2 regions of the Gordonia iterans genome follow, and region 1 is predicted to be linked to the other one. Evidence: riboswitches for the same ligand, from Rfam matches in the RefSeq annotation. Region 1 holds a riboswitch; the other holds the start of a gene.
What was found. Region 1 has a riboswitch for cyclic di-AMP ahead of C6V83_RS04705 (transglycosylase family protein). Riboswitches for the same ligand answer to the same signal wherever they lie in the genome.

Region 1 (7,227 bases):
AGAGTGATGAGGTCCGCGATCAGGCCGTGCAGTTCGTCGGGGGTGTGCCGTTTGGCGGCAGTGCGCTGACTCTCCCGGACGTTCTGGGCCACGCTCGGAGCGTCGGAGAGCACCGACACCCGCAACGCCTGCGGTCCACGCCGGCCCGCCGCCATGTCGAACTCCACGCGCTGACCGGCCTTGAGCCCGTCCACCTCGGCGGGCAGGGCGGAGGCGCGGACGTAGACGTCCTCGCCCTCCTCCTGCGACAGGAACCCGAAGCCCTTCTCGGAGTCGTACCACTTCACCCGACCGGTCGGCACTCTGCTCACCTTCACACTTGTTCGTCGTCGCCCGCGGGCGAGGAGATCCCATGGGAATGCGCCCGGCCCCGACCGGGAGAGGTCTCCCGGGAGAGCCACAGGCGCACTTCGCCTGATGTTACGCGCCCGGCTACCGTGGTGGCCATGCAGACCCAGAAGTCGTCGGCGCTGCTCCCGGCAGCGGTGATCATGGTCCTCGTCGGCGCCGTGGCGAGCATCGCGCTGATCATTCCGGCGGTCCGCGAATCTTCTCAGCTCCTGGTGGTGATCACCTACCTGCTGGCCATGCTCGCTCCGCTCGGCCTGCTGCTGGCGGTCGTGTCCGCCGTGCTGTCCGGGCGCCGCAACCGATGACCCCGCCGCTCGCTCCCGCCGACGATGCGGCCGCGCTGAAGCAGGCGTACAGCTGCTTCCCGTCCGGGGTGGTGGCGGTCTGCCGGCGGGTGAACGACGGCGCGCACGGTCTCGTCGGCATGTCCGCCAGCGCGTTCACCACGGTCTCGCTGGACCCGCCGCTGGTGTCGGTGTGCGTGCGCCGGGAGTCCGAGACCTGGCCGTCCCTGCGGGAAGCCGGCGAGCTGGGCGTCAGCGTCTTCTCCGCCGACCAGGCCGGGCTGTGCCGCAGGCTCGCCGGGCCGACCGCGGACCGGTTCGCCGGATGGACCCCCATCGTGCAGCCGCGGGGCGCGGCTTTCGTCCCCGGCGCCACCGCGCATCTGTCCTGTTCGGTGGCCGGCGAGGTCCCGGCGGGTGACCACGTCGTCGTACTGCTGCGCATCGAAGCGCTGCGCAGCGACCCCTCCGTCGAACCGCTGGTGTTCCATGCCAGCACCTTCCGCGCGCTGGAGGCGCGGCGCGCACTCGACTCGTGACGCCGCGTGTGCCAGATCTCAATCTAGCCGTGACCTTTGTCACATAACGGTCGGATAACGAACCGGCTACGGGATGACCCTCAGTGGCCGGACCTGCGGCAACGGCGATACGCGGCGCAATGCCCCGCATCCAGGGGGAAAACCCTGGTTTTCGGTTGGGGTGACTCACCCGAACGGATTACGTAGTCTTCAATCCGGTCGGCCCTGCGGCCACCGACAAATCAATATCCCGGTGGTCGCGCCCAGCCTCGTTCCGCCACCGGGGACACCGAACCAGACAGTTCAGGAACGAGGGCGGGGGACCCACCATCCACCGGATACCGGCGCAGGTCGTCAGGCCTGCGCCTTGGGGTTTAGTCCGGCCGGCGGACGCAAGTCCGCCGACGGGCCGAGCACCTCTCGCTCGAACCCGACAGCTTACTTCGCAGGCGCGTGGAGAGAGGAAGCACACCCCATGGCACGTCACGCCAAGACGACGAACAGCACCACCAAGACCTTCGCCAAGGTCGCCCTGACCACCGCCGTCATCGGCGGCGGCGCCGCCCTGATGGGCGCCGGCAACTCCGCCGCGGCGACCGACGCCGAATGGGATCGGGTCGCGCAGTGCGAGTCCGGCGGCAACTGGTCGATCAACACCGGCAACGGCTACCACGGCGGCCTGCAGTTCAGCCCGAGCACCTGGACCAGCCACGGCGGCGGCCAGTTCGCCCCGTACGCGCACCAGGCTTCCAAGGCCGAGCAGATCTACGTCGCCGAGAAGGTCCTGGCCAGCCAGGGCAAGGGCGCGTGGCCGACCTGCGGCACCGCGCTCTCGGGCCCGACGCAGCGTGCGCACCCGGGCAAGCCCAGCATCAAGAACCCGTTCAAGAAGCAGGAGCAGGCCCCGCAGGCCGGCGCCGCCAAGGACAGCGACGAGGCCATCTCGCAGGCCAAGAAGAGCGCCACCCCGGAGATCCGCGGCGCCGCCGAGGCCGCCGAGAAGCACGGCTTCAAGCTGGACCAGGGTCAGCTGGACCTCTTCAACCAGAACAAGGGCCTCCTGGGCATCCACTGATCCAGGCGAGCACCCGAGCGCTTTTCGAGAGCCCCGCACCGACTGTTCGGCGCGGGGCTCTCGCGCATCCGCCGCCTCGCCCTGCGCGCCGCCCGAGGCGACGGCGAATACGAAGGACCCCGCATCGCATCGATGCGGGGTCCTTCCCGTCCGGGCGTGCGCGCCGAGCGGCGCGCGGCGTCACCGGTTGACGACGGTGTGCGGTTGGATGAACGGCAGTTCGCTCGCCGGGACCGGGAAAGTGGTCTCGTTGCCGAAGGGCGAGAGGGCACCGGCGAGGTGCGAGGTGAACTCGGTCACCGCGTGGTCCTCGACGTCGATGTCCGGCCAACCGTTGTCCCTGTACACATTCTTCTTAGCCACGAGCCACATTCTGCCATGCCCGCCGCGGAACCTTTCGGCAAGCTCGCGATTCGCCTCCCGGTGCAGGCAAGTAGAATCTGCCGGGTGACTCCGGACCGCCCCCTGCGCGGCCTGGCCGAGACTCTGGCCGACCGTTCCGACGAGCAGTTGACCCGACTGCTGGCCGCACGACCGGATCTGGCTTCCCCTCCCCCGCGCGGCTCGGCGATCCTCGCTCACCGCGCTCTGTCGGCGTCCTCGCTCTCGCTGGCCGGTGACGACCTGGACCTGGCCGGGGTGGCGGTGCTCGAGGCGTTTCTCGACGCCGGGGACGGGAACAGCAGGCACGACCTGATCGGACCCGTCACCCGCGAGGACGTCGTCGCGCGGCTCGGTCGCCGGCTCAAGCGCGCCGAGGTGGATGCGCGGCTGAGCGAGTTCGAGGCCCGCGGCCTGATCTGGGATTCCGGCGCCGGCACCGGGAAGAAGACCGCATGGGTCGCGGGAATCCACCTGAGCGCCGCACTGCCGTGGCGCGGCCACCAGTTGCTCGGGCCGCTGGCGACCGCCGCACCGGACGAGATCCGCGCCCTGCTCGACGGCCTCGACGAACGCCCCCGCGAACTCCTCGCCACACTGGCCGCGGGCCCGCCGCTCGGCCGCAGCCGCGATGCCGCGCCCGATGCCGATCCGGCGGCCCCCGTCCCGCGACTGCTCGCGGCGGGACTGCTGCTCCGGATCGACGAGCAGACCGTGGAACTCACGCCGATGGCCGGACAGCTGCTGCGCGGGGAACCCGCCCTGGAGACCGCATCGCTGGCCGCGCCCGCACTGAGCGCCGGATCCGGACGGTTCAGCGCCGGCGACGTGGATGCCGCGGGCGCCGGTGAGGCCCTGGAACTGCTGCGGCACGCCGCCGAGTTGCTCGACGTCCTCGGCCGCACGCCGGCCGCGACCCTCAAGTCCGGCGGACTCGGTGTGCGCGAACTCCGCCGGCTGGCCAAAGCGACCGGCCTGACCGTGACCCGCGTCGGCCTGCTGGTCGAGGTCCTCGCGGCGCATCGCCTGGTGGACGCGGGGCTGCCCGACCCCGAACCCGCCGACTGGAACGGCGAAGAGGCCTTCGCACCCACCGCGGCTGTCGACGCGTGGCTGCACACCACGCCCGAACGTCGGTGGTACTCGCTGGCCGCCGCCTGGCTGGACGTGCCCCGGCGTCCCTGGCAGATCGGCGATACAGACCGGGACGGCAACACTTTAGCGGCCCTGTCCAGCGACTTGTTCGACGCGTCGGCGCCGCTGACCCGCAGGCAGGTGCTCGCCCCGTTGCTCGACGTCCCGCCTGCCGCGCCCGTCGAGGTCGATGCGCTCGCCGCCACGCTCGCCTGGCGTCACCCGCGCCAGCTGCGCCGGTGGACCAGGCGGTTCGTCGGCGAGACCCTGCGCGAGGCGCGTGAGCTCGGAATGGTCGCCCACGGCTGCCTCACCGGGCCCGCCCGGCTGCTGCTGCAGTCCGGGCCGGACGACGAGGCGGATGCCGCCGCGGTGCTCGCGGCGATGAACCGCGCACTGCCGGTTCCGGTCGATCACTTCCTGGTGCAGGCCGATCTGACGCTGATGGTGCCCGGACCGATGACGCCGGACCTGGCCGAGCAGGTCACGGCGATCGCCGATCTGGAGTCCGGCGGCGCGGCGTCGGTATACCGGATCAGCGAAGACAGTCTGCGGCGCGCCCTGGACACCGGGCGGTCCGGTTCGGAGATCGTCGCCTTGCTGGAGAGCCGGTCCCGGACTCCGGTCCCGCAGTCGCTGACCTACCTGGTGGAGGACGTCGCCCGGCGGCACGGCAGCCTGCGGGTGGGCGTGGCGTCGTCGTTCGTCCGCTGTGAGGATCCGGCCCTGCTGGCCGCTGTCCTTTCCAGCGACGCCGCGGCCGAGGTCTCACTGCGGGCACTGGCCTCGACGGTGGCCGTGTCGCCCGCCGCGCTGCGCGAGGTGGTCGAGGCGCTCCGCCGGCACGGCTTCGCGCCGGCCGGCGAGGATTCCACCGGAACGCTGGTGGATCTGCGCAGTCGCGGCAGCCGGGTCCCCGTCCGCGCCGCGACCGTGCGTCCCCGATCTCGCCGCGCGCGGATCGCACCCGGTCAGTTGGAGACCGTGGTGTCCCGGCTGCGCGCCGCCGACCGCGCCGAGGAGGCGCCGCGCGGACAGGTGCGCGTCTCCGGCGGCGGCGAGAGCGCCTCGGCCCTGATTCAGCTCGCACTGCGGACCGGCCGCCCGGTGCGGCTGGGCTATGTGGATGCGCACGGCGCCGCCAGCCGGCACGTCGTCCGCCCGCGCGCGCTGCACGCCGGACATCTGCTCGGCGCCACCGATGCCGACCCCGACGCGCGGTTCTCCCTGCACCGGATCACCAACCTCGAGCTCCTCTGACGCACCCCTGGTGGCAGGGAACTCCCGGGCGGAGGACAATGGCCGGGTGACTGACGGACCCCTCATCGTCCAATCGGACAAGACCGTGCTGCTGGAGATCGACCATCCCCAGGCCGGTGCCGCCCGCGCGGCCATCGCCCCCTTCGCCGAGCTCGAGCGCGCCCCCGAGCACGTGCACACCTACCGGGTGACGCCGCTGGCGCTGTGGAACGCCCGAGCCGCCGGGCACGACGCCGAGCAGGTGGTCGACGCGCTGGTCACCTACTCCCGCTACCCCGTCCCGCAGCCGCTGTTGGTCGACGTCGTGGACACCATGGGCCGGTTCGGCCGCCTGCAGCTGGTGAAGAACCCGGCCCACGGCTTGAGCCTGGTCTCGCTCGACCGCGCCGTGCTCGAAGAGGTGCTGCGCAACAAGAAGGTCGCGCCGATGCTCGGCGCCCGGCTCGACGACGACACCGTCGTCGTGCATCCGTCCGAACGCGGTCGCCTGAAGCAGGCCCTGCTCAAGATCGGCTGGCCGGCCGAAGACCTGGCCGGGTACGTCGACGGCGAGGCGCACGCGATCGCGCTGGAGCAGGACGACTGGGAACTGCGCGACTATCAGCAGTTGGCCGCGGACTCGTTCTGGGCGGGCGGCTCCGGCGTCGTGGTGTTGCCCTGCGGCGCGGGAAAGACGATGGTCGGCGCGGCCGCGATGGCCAAGGCGCAGGCCACCACGCTGATCCTGGTGACCAACACGGTCGCCGGCCGGCAGTGGAAGCGCGAACTGATCGCCCGGACCTCGCTGACCGAGGACGAGATCGGCGAGTACTCCGGGGAACGCAAGGAGATCCGTCCGGTCACCATCGCGACGTATCAGGTGATGACCCGCAAGTCGAAGGGCGAGTACCGGAACCTCGACCTGTTCGACTCCCGCGACTGGGGCCTGATCATCTACGACGAGGTGCATCTGCTGCCCGCGCCGGTGTTCCGGATGACCGCGGACCTGCAGTCGCGGCGGCGGCTCGGGCTGACCGCGACCTTGGTCCGCGAGGACGGCCGCGAGGGCGACGTGTTCAGCCTGATCGGCCCCAAGCGGTACGACGCCCCGTGGAAGGACATCGAGGCGCAAGGCTGGATCGCCCCGGCCGACTGCATCGAGGTCCGCGTGACGATGTCCGACGACGAGCGGCTGCAGTACGCCGTCGCCGAGGCCGACGCCAAGTACAAGCTCTGCTCCACCGCGCATTCCAAACTGCGGGTGGTGCGCTCGATCCTGGAGCAGCATCGCGGGCAGCAGACCCTGGTGATCGGCGCGTACATCGATCAGCTGGAAGAGCTCGGCGCGGCGCTGGACGCCCCGGTGATCCAGGGCTCGACCCGCAATGCCGAGCGGGAGAAGCTGTTCGACGCGTTCCGCCGCGGTGAGATCTCCACCCTGGTGGTCTCCAAGGTCGCCAACTTCTCCATCGACCTGCCCGAAGCCAGTGTGGCGGTACAGGTCTCGGGCACTTTCGGTTCCCGCCAGGAGGAGGCTCAGCGGCTGGGGAGGCTGCTGCGACCGAAGGCCGACGGCGGGCAGGCGCACTTCTACTCGGTCGTCTCCCGGGACAGTCTGGACGCCGACTATGCCGCGCACCGGCAGCGGTTCCTGGCCGAGCAGGGCTACGCCTACCGGATCGTCGACGCCGGCGATCTTCCGATGGTGGACTGAGCCCTCGATGGTTGAGATCTCGCCCCCGCTGGATCAACGTCGACACCTGGTTCGCCGGCTGCAGCCGTTCGCGGAGACGGTCTTCGCCGAGATGTCCGCGCTCGCAGTCGCGACCGATGCGGTGAACCTCGGCCAGGGGTTCCCGGACACCGACGGGCCCGCCGCGATGCTGGCCGCGGCCCGGCAGGCGATCGCCGACGGCCGCAACCAGTACCCGCCCGGGATCGGGATTCCGGAACTGCGCCAGGCGATCAGCGAGCAGCACGCCCGCGATTACGGCCTGCACTACGATCCGGACACCGAAGTCCTGGTGACGGTCGGTGCCACCGAAGCGATCGCCGGGGCGATCCTCGGGTTGGTGGAGCCGGGGCGCGAGGTGGTCATGATCGAGCCGTACTACGACTCGTACGCCGCGACCGTCGCCCTGGCCGGGGCGGTCCGGCGGACGGTGCCGCTGGTGCACGACGGCGACGGCTTCCGCCTCGACCTCGATGCGCTGCGGAAGGCGTTCGGACCGGACACCGCAGCAGT
Region 2 (7,227 bases), 1.8 Mb from region 1:
GAAGGCGATATGGGTGGCGCTGGTGCGCACGCCCGGAATCCGGTTGATCCGTCCGGTGACCACCTCGGCGATCTCCTCGTGATCGCGCACGCGCACCTTCGCGATCAGATCGACGTCTCCGGCGCACGAGTAGACCTCCGTGACGCCGGGGATGTCGGCTACGGCCTGTGCGGTCTCCGGGATCTGATGGACGTCGGCTCCGATGAGGACGATGGCGGTGATCATGCCCCGAGCCTAAACGAGCCGGTTCGGTTCGGCGCGAGCTCACGGGCCTGCCGCGCGGCGCGGCTGAACTCCCGCCGTCGCTGGGCCGAACCGACCGGGCACGACAACTCGCCGTCGACGGACACCAGGCGTGTGCCCGGCTCGTCGATCCAGCGTGCGATCAGGCCGACTTCCTCCGGCGGGGCACCGGACAGCGGTCCGTCCCCGGTGGCCGGAGCCGGCACGGTGCGGGCTCCGGCGACGACCGCCTCGACCACCGGCATCGGCGCCGCGCCCGGCGGAGCGCAGCCGGCGCCGGCGAGGCGGCCGAAGCGGACCACGGCGAACTCCCAGCCGCCGGCGGTGCCGGGCCGGGCGAGGACCAGCTCGGGGAGCCGGGCGATCGCCGCCAGGCGCTGGCAGCGAGCCAGCGCGTCGATGGTGGCGGCGAGCCGGTCGCGGGCGCGGGCCGCCGATTCGAAGCGACGTGATCGGGCGAGTTGCTCCAATCGGGCGGTGAGGCGGTCGAGCAACTCGTCGTCGAACCCGAGGACGAGGTCGTGTGCCGCCCGCACCCGCGGCAGATAGTCCGGGACCGTCTGCGGCCGGTCGCTGGCGGCCCGGCAGGCGCCCGGCATCGCGGCGACGAGTGGATCGGGGAGCGTGGCCGCACCGGCGGTGCCGATGCAGAAGTGATGGTCGGCGCTGGTGAGACCGGCCGTGCAGGTGCGCAACCCGGCCGCGCCGGCGATGACGTCGGCGATGTCGGCGGCCGCGCCGCGTTGAGCGATCGGGCCGACGGCGACCTCGCCCGGAGACCGGGAGACCTTGAGGCGCGGGAACCGCTCGGCGGTGAGCGTGATCCACCAGCCGCGCTGCGGGTTGCGGGAGCGGCGGTTGAACGACGGCTTGTGGGCGCCGAGCAGCGTGAGTTCGCGGACGCCGGCCTCCAGGCCGTGCGCGCATTCGATGTGATCCACGCGCTGCGTCAGCCCGACCATTTCTGCCATCCGTGGCCGGGGGTCTCCGGAGAAGTAGCTGCCGACGCGCCGCGCCAGGTCCACGGCGGTCCCTATGTAGAGGACCTCCTCTCCGGGGCCCCGGAACAGATACACGCCGGGCCGGTGAGGGAGGCCGGCGGCCAGCGCGCGCTTGGCGCGGATTGCCGGAGACACGCGCGGCAGGTAGCGGGTGAGGTCCCGGTAGGTGTGGACGCCCTGGTTGCCGACGCGTTCGAGGAGCCGGTGGAAGACGTCGACGGTGGCCCGGGCGTCGTCGAGTGCTCGGTGTGTCGGTTTCACCGACACGTCGAACAGGTCGGCCAGCGCGCTGAGTTTGACGGTGGGCGCCTCGTCGCGGCTGAGAATCCGGCGCGCCATCACCACGGTGCACAGTGTGGCGGGGAACGGCCACGGCAGGTGCTGGCGGGCCGCGGCGCGCTTGAGGAAGCCGATGTCGAATCGGGCGTTGTGGGCGACGAGGATCGTGCCGCGGGCGAACTCGAAGAACGCGGGCAGGACCTCCTCGATGGGCGGGGCGTCGTGCACCATCGCGCTCGTGATCCCGGTGAGCGAGACGATCTGCGGCGGGATCGCGCGGCCGGGATCGACGAGCGTGGCGAACTCGCCGACGACCTCGCCGCCGCGGATCTTGACCGCGCCGATCTCGGTGATCGCGTCGCGCTCGGCGCTGCCGCCGGTGGTCTCCAGATCGATGACGACCAGGGTGGTGTGCAGCAGCGAGGCGGTCGCGAACTCCTCGTCGTCGGGGAGGTCGGCGAAGCTCAATTGCGACATGCCGGCACGCTAGCGCGACCCTCGGACACCACGACGAGCATCGCCCGGCGCAGCGGCGGGCCGGTCTGACGACGTGGGTGCGCGGGTGCCCGGAACTGTCGGAGGCGCCGAATACTCTCCAGCCGGGGTCGAGCCTTGGGCCGGCTTCCGGCGTGTCGCGTGCCGGGCGAAATCGCACGTGACACTCGATTCATCAATGAATGAGAGGTAGATCACAGTGCGAATCGACTGCGCCACCTGCCCGGGGCGGGGAAGGGCCTGCGACGGATGTCTGATGCAGGTCTTCTTCGCCCCTGCGACCAGGGGCTTCGACCCCGGGGAAGACCCTGAGGGGGCGGTCCGTGATCTCCACGATGCGGTGGATGTGTTGGCCGCCACAGCGCTGATCTCGCCGACCGTCGCGAACGCGGCGAGACGCGACATCGATGCAGGTGGAGGCCCTGCGCGGAGCGCCGGACGGGGATTCTTGCGCGCGGTCGGCTGAGGCGTGCCGCGGACTCCTGTCGCCGGTTCGGTGGACATCTGCCGTCAAGGTTTCGTAATCTTTTCGAGACCTTCCCACATGGGGCTTCCACCAGGGAGTTCCGGGAGGGCACCGCCTAATCGCCAACCTGCACAAGGGGCGCGAACCGGGGACCCACTTCCTCCGGAGTGCGACAGGTGAGTCACCACTCGCCGTCGCCCGCCGGATCGGGGTGAATCGCGGGAGACCGCGTAGGGCCATCTCTTCCGGCCCGAATCCGACAGCTAACCCGGTCGGCGGTCAAGGGAGAAACTACAAGGAGAACTTTTTCCGTGGGTAAACACCGTATGGAACAGCCCCGTGCTGCCGTGAAGGCCGCCAAGACTGCCGTGATCGCCGGTTCGATCGCCGTCGGTTCCCTCGCGCTCGCCGCCGGCCCCGCCGATGCGGCGCCGATCTCGATCCCCGGTGTGGGCGACTTCGAGGTTCCGGGCGTCAACGAGAACCAGATTCCGCCGCAGTTCAAGCAGGGCAACAACAACGGCGGCCTGATCAACAGCCAGCCGGCCCGCGCCCAGAAGGCGCTGCGCGCCGCTGAGTCCAAGATCGGCTCCCCCTACTCGTACGGTGCCGCGGGCCCCAACGCCTTCGACTGCTCGGGTCTGGTCCACTGGGCCTACAAGCAGGCCGGCAAGACCATCCCGCGCGACAGCTACGGCCAGCTCGGCGGCGGCAAGCGGGTGGCCTCGCTCGCCGATGCCAAGCCCGGTGACGTCCTGATCTTCAACGGCGGAGGCCACGCCGGGATCTACGCCGGCAACGGCATCTTCGTGCACTCCTCGACCTACGGCGTGCCCGTCAAGCGCGACAAGGTCAAGGCTTGGCAGCTCACCGGCATCCGCCGGTACTGAGCCTGGTCAACGTTGTGAATGCTCCCAGAGCGAGCCGTGCGCCTTCGAACGCGCACGGCTCGCTCTGGCTCCGGTAGGGAACTTCTGAAGTGATGCGTACGACTGATTTCCTGCGCCGCGGCACGCGCCGAGCCGTGGCGACCGTCGCGGTGCTGGCCACCGCGGCGACTGTCGCGATCGCGCAGCCGGCGACGTCGAACGCCGACCCCGCGCGGAACCCCGACCAACTCCTGAAGCGCTACAAGCAGCTCTCGATTCAGGCCGAGAAGTCGGCCGAGGCGATGAACCATGCGCAGTCCGAGTACGACAAGCAGCGCAAGCTGGTCGTCCTGTCGCGCAAGAAGGCGTCGTCGGCCCAGAAGCAGCTCGACGACGCGACCAAGAAGATGGACGCGGCGCAGGTGAAGATCGATGCCCTCGCGCGCGCGAGCTATCGCGGTGCAAGGGTGAACCGGCTCTACGCCATGCTGGTGAGCGATTCGCCGCAGAACCTGCTCGACAACATGACCGACCTCGAGGTGATCTCCCGGCAGGCCACCGCGGATCTGCGCGCGGTCAAGAAGACGGCGAGCACCGCCGCGACCGCCAAGAAGAACGCGGAGAAGGCCGGCACCGACGCGGCGGCCGCGGTCAAGGACGCCCAGCGCAAGCGAGGCGACCTGCAGGCCAAGCAGGCCGAGCTGCAGCTCGAGGCGATCGGTGTGCGCGCCGTCTACCACTCGATGACCGGCCGTCAGTTGGCCGCCCTGCGCGGCCCGAAGTACGACTTCGATCCCCGGATCGTGCCCAAGGGCACGTCCCCGGCACTGATCGCCGTGCACGCAGCGCTGACGCGCATCGGCGACCCGTACGTGTGGGGCGCCACCGGGCCCGACGAGTTCGACTGCTCCGGCTTGATGGTGTGGGCCTACAAGCAGGCGGGCAAGACGATTCCGCGCACGAGCCAGGCGCAGATGGGCGGCGGCAGACCGGTCGACCGCAAGGATCTGAAGCCGGGCGACCTGATCATCCACTACGACGATGCGCACCACGTCAGCATGTACGTGGGCGACGGCTACGTGATTCACGCGTCCACCTTCGGGGTGCCGGTCGCGGTGGTCCCCGTCGACAAGGCCGGCCCGTTCAATACCGCACGACGGTACTGATTTGTCCGCAGCCTGCCGGTTGGTTCCGGCATCGCGTCTGATTCCGCCGTGTCGATCCGGTGTCGCCCGGGTGGTTTCGGCGGGTCTGGTCGGTCTGCTGGTCTTCGGCCTCGCTGCCTGTGGCGACGACGACGGCGCAGCGCCGTCGTCGTCGAGCACCGCGGTCTCCACGACGCCGATGAACGTCTACGAGCAGCAGCGCGCAGACGGCGTGAACGCGTTGCTCGACGACCTTGTGGCAGCGCTCACCGGCGGCGACAAAGCGCAGCTGGGGGCGTTGATCGATCCGCTCGCCACACCTGAGTTCCGCGACCGCTGGTACCGGACGCAAGCCGATCTGGGACCGACGCCGCCGAAGCGGACCGGTGAGGAGCCGTCCACGACGCACTCCACGGCTCGGTCGGCGCCGCGCTCGGAGCGCCCGCCGCGCAGTGCCCGCCCAGCGGAGCCGCGCGGGGCCAACCTGGTGCTGCGCACTTTCGACTACACGGTGGTCCAGTCGGACGCGCCGGACCGGCTGATCGGCGGAGCGCTGGGGGTGTCGTTGGGGGAGAACGGCAGTTCCGACAGCTGGGTGACTCCCGTGAAACTGAGGTACGCGCTCGGCGGAGTCTCCCGCCCCGGCGTCGACGAACCGGTGATCGAAGTGACCGAGGCGCTCGCCTTCGCTCGCTACGGCGACGAGTGGAAGCTTCTCGGCGACGGCTCGCTGGCGCCTGACCCCAGCATCGATCCGGGAGCACCCGCCCCGCCGCCGGAGTCGCCTCCGTGGGCGTTCGGCGGAGTGCAGGCCGCCGATGTGAAGACCGCAGGCGGGGCGTCGTCGATCCTGTCGTATCCGGGGACCGAAGCCACGGTCGCCGCGGTTCGGCGGGAACTGGGCCCGGCGGTCGCCGCGGTGAGCGACTTCTGGGGCGACGACTGGGCGCAGCGGGCCGTGCTGATGGTGACCGGCGATGCCGCGCAGTTCGCCGCGTTCACGCGGAGCGACCCGGACCGGATCGCCGCCGCGGCCGCCGCCACGGTGTACTCGCGGATCGATCGCGGATCGCGCACCGTCGTGGGGCAGCGGGTGGTGATGGCGCCGACGGCGGCTCAGCTCTCTCCGGCCGGAGTGGCGGTGGTGTTGCGTCACGAACTGACGCACGTGGCGACCCGGGTGGACACGGCCGAGGACGCCCCGATGTGGCTGACCGAAGGAGTGGCCGAGTATGTGGGACGTCGCGGCACCGACGCCGAGTTGACCGACGTGGCCCCAGAACTGGCCGCCGAGGTGGCCGGCGGCGACCTGCCCACCGGACTGCCCACCGACGAGGACTTCGCCGGGAGTGCCGATGCGGCTCGTCTCGCGTATCAGAGCTCCTGGAGTTTCGCCGAGTTCGTCGCCGACCGCTTCGGCGACGACAAGCTGCGCCGGATGTACCTGGCCGCCGCCCAGAGCGGCGCTGCGGCGCAGGTCGACACCGCGGTCGAGTCCGTTCTGGGCGCGGACACCGCCGAGCTTGTCCGCCAGTGGCAGACCTGGCTTCGGCGAGAAGTGCGCTGATGCGCCGCACGCTGCTGCTCACCAACGACTTCCCGCCGCGCCCCGGCGGAATCCAGTCGTATCTGGAGAACCTGATCGGGTACCTCCCCGCGGAGGAAGTGATCGTGTACGCGCCGCGCTGGAAGGGCTGCGAAGCGTACGACGCCGCCGCCCCCTACCGGATCGTGCGCCATCCGACGACACTCATGCTGCCGTCCTTGGCGGTAGCGCGCCGAGCGGCGAAGCTGGTGCGGGAGAACGATATTCACACTGTCTGGTTCGGCGCGGCGGCACCGCTGGCCGTTCTCGGGCCCGTGCTGCGGCAGGCGGGCGCACAACGCATCGTGGCGAGCACACACGGTCACGAGGTCGGTTGGTCCATGCTTCTCGGCGCGCGCCAGGTGCTTCGGGTGATCGGTGAGACCGCCGACGTCGTGACCTTCGTCAGCAAGTACACGCGCGGCAGGTTCGCCTCCGCGTTCGGCCGCTGGGGCGCCCTGGAGTATCTGCCCTGTGGGGTCGACGTCGACCGGTTCGCGCCGAACCCGGTCGCGCGCCAAGTGCTGCGCGACCGTTACGGGCTGGGCGACCGGCCCGTGGTCCTCTGTCTCTCCCGATTGGTCCCGCGCAAGGGCCAGGATGCACTGATTCGGGCATTGCCGCAGCTGATCGACGAGGTGCCCGACGTGCATCTGATGGTCGTCGGCGGCGGTCCGTATGGTGACCGGCTGAAGAGTCTCGCCGCGCGCACCGGCGTCTCCGACCGGGTGACGTTCACCGGATCCGTTCCGGCGGAGGAGCTTCCGGGCCACCACGCGATGGCCGACGTCTTCGCGATGCCCACCCGGACCCGCGGGGGCGGGCTCGACGTCGAGGGGCTCGGCATCGTCTTCCTGGAGGCGTCGGCGTCCGGGGTGCCCGTGGTCGCCGGTGATTCAGGGGGCGCTCCGGAGACGGTCCGCGAAGGTGAGACGGGCCTGGTGGTGGACGGCCGCGATGTCGGCGCGATCGCCGATGCCGTCGTCTCACTGCTGCGTGATCCGCAGCGGGCCAGGGAGATGGGCGAGGCCGGACGCCGGTGGACCGTGGAGAACTGGCAGTGGCGCCACCAGGCCGCGCGCCTGCAACAGCTGCTCTGACCGCTGCGACCCCCCGTTCACCGTGACCTGAGTTGCTACAGGCG

Region 2: it holds a riboswitch for cyclic di-AMP, as region 1 does, so the genes downstream of both, C6V83_RS12920 (C40 family peptidase) here and C6V83_RS04705 (transglycosylase family protein) in region 1, are expected to answer to the same signal.

Annotation. Positions count from the first base shown of each region.
Region 1 is NZ_CP027433.1:1,010,595-1,017,821, reverse strand. It holds gene C6V83_RS19000 (cold-shock protein) at 1-302, opposite strand, end outside; gene C6V83_RS04715 (hypothetical protein) at 447-656, shown strand; gene C6V83_RS04710 (flavin reductase family protein) at 653-1,174, shown strand; cyclic di-AMP (ydaO/yuaA leader) riboswitch at 1,431-1,621, shown strand; gene C6V83_RS04705 (transglycosylase family protein) at 1,629-2,228, shown strand; gene C6V83_RS04700 (hypothetical protein) at 2,409-2,600, opposite strand; gene C6V83_RS04695 (helicase-associated domain-containing protein) at 2,676-5,003, shown strand; gene C6V83_RS04690 (DNA repair helicase XPB) at 5,050-6,696, shown strand; gene C6V83_RS04685 (pyridoxal phosphate-dependent aminotransferase) at 6,704-7,227, shown strand, end outside.
Region 2 is NZ_CP027433.1:2,817,119-2,824,345, reverse strand. It holds gene C6V83_RS12935 (Lrp/AsnC family transcriptional regulator) at 1-225, opposite strand, end outside; gene C6V83_RS12930 (DEDD exonuclease domain-containing protein) at 222-2,000, opposite strand; cyclic di-AMP (ydaO/yuaA leader) riboswitch at 2,595-2,777, shown strand; gene C6V83_RS12920 (C40 family peptidase) at 2,796-3,374, shown strand; gene C6V83_RS12915 (C40 family peptidase) at 3,467-4,519, shown strand; gene C6V83_RS12910 (peptidase MA family metallohydrolase) at 4,590-6,065, shown strand; gene C6V83_RS12905 (glycosyltransferase family 4 protein) at 6,065-7,183, shown strand.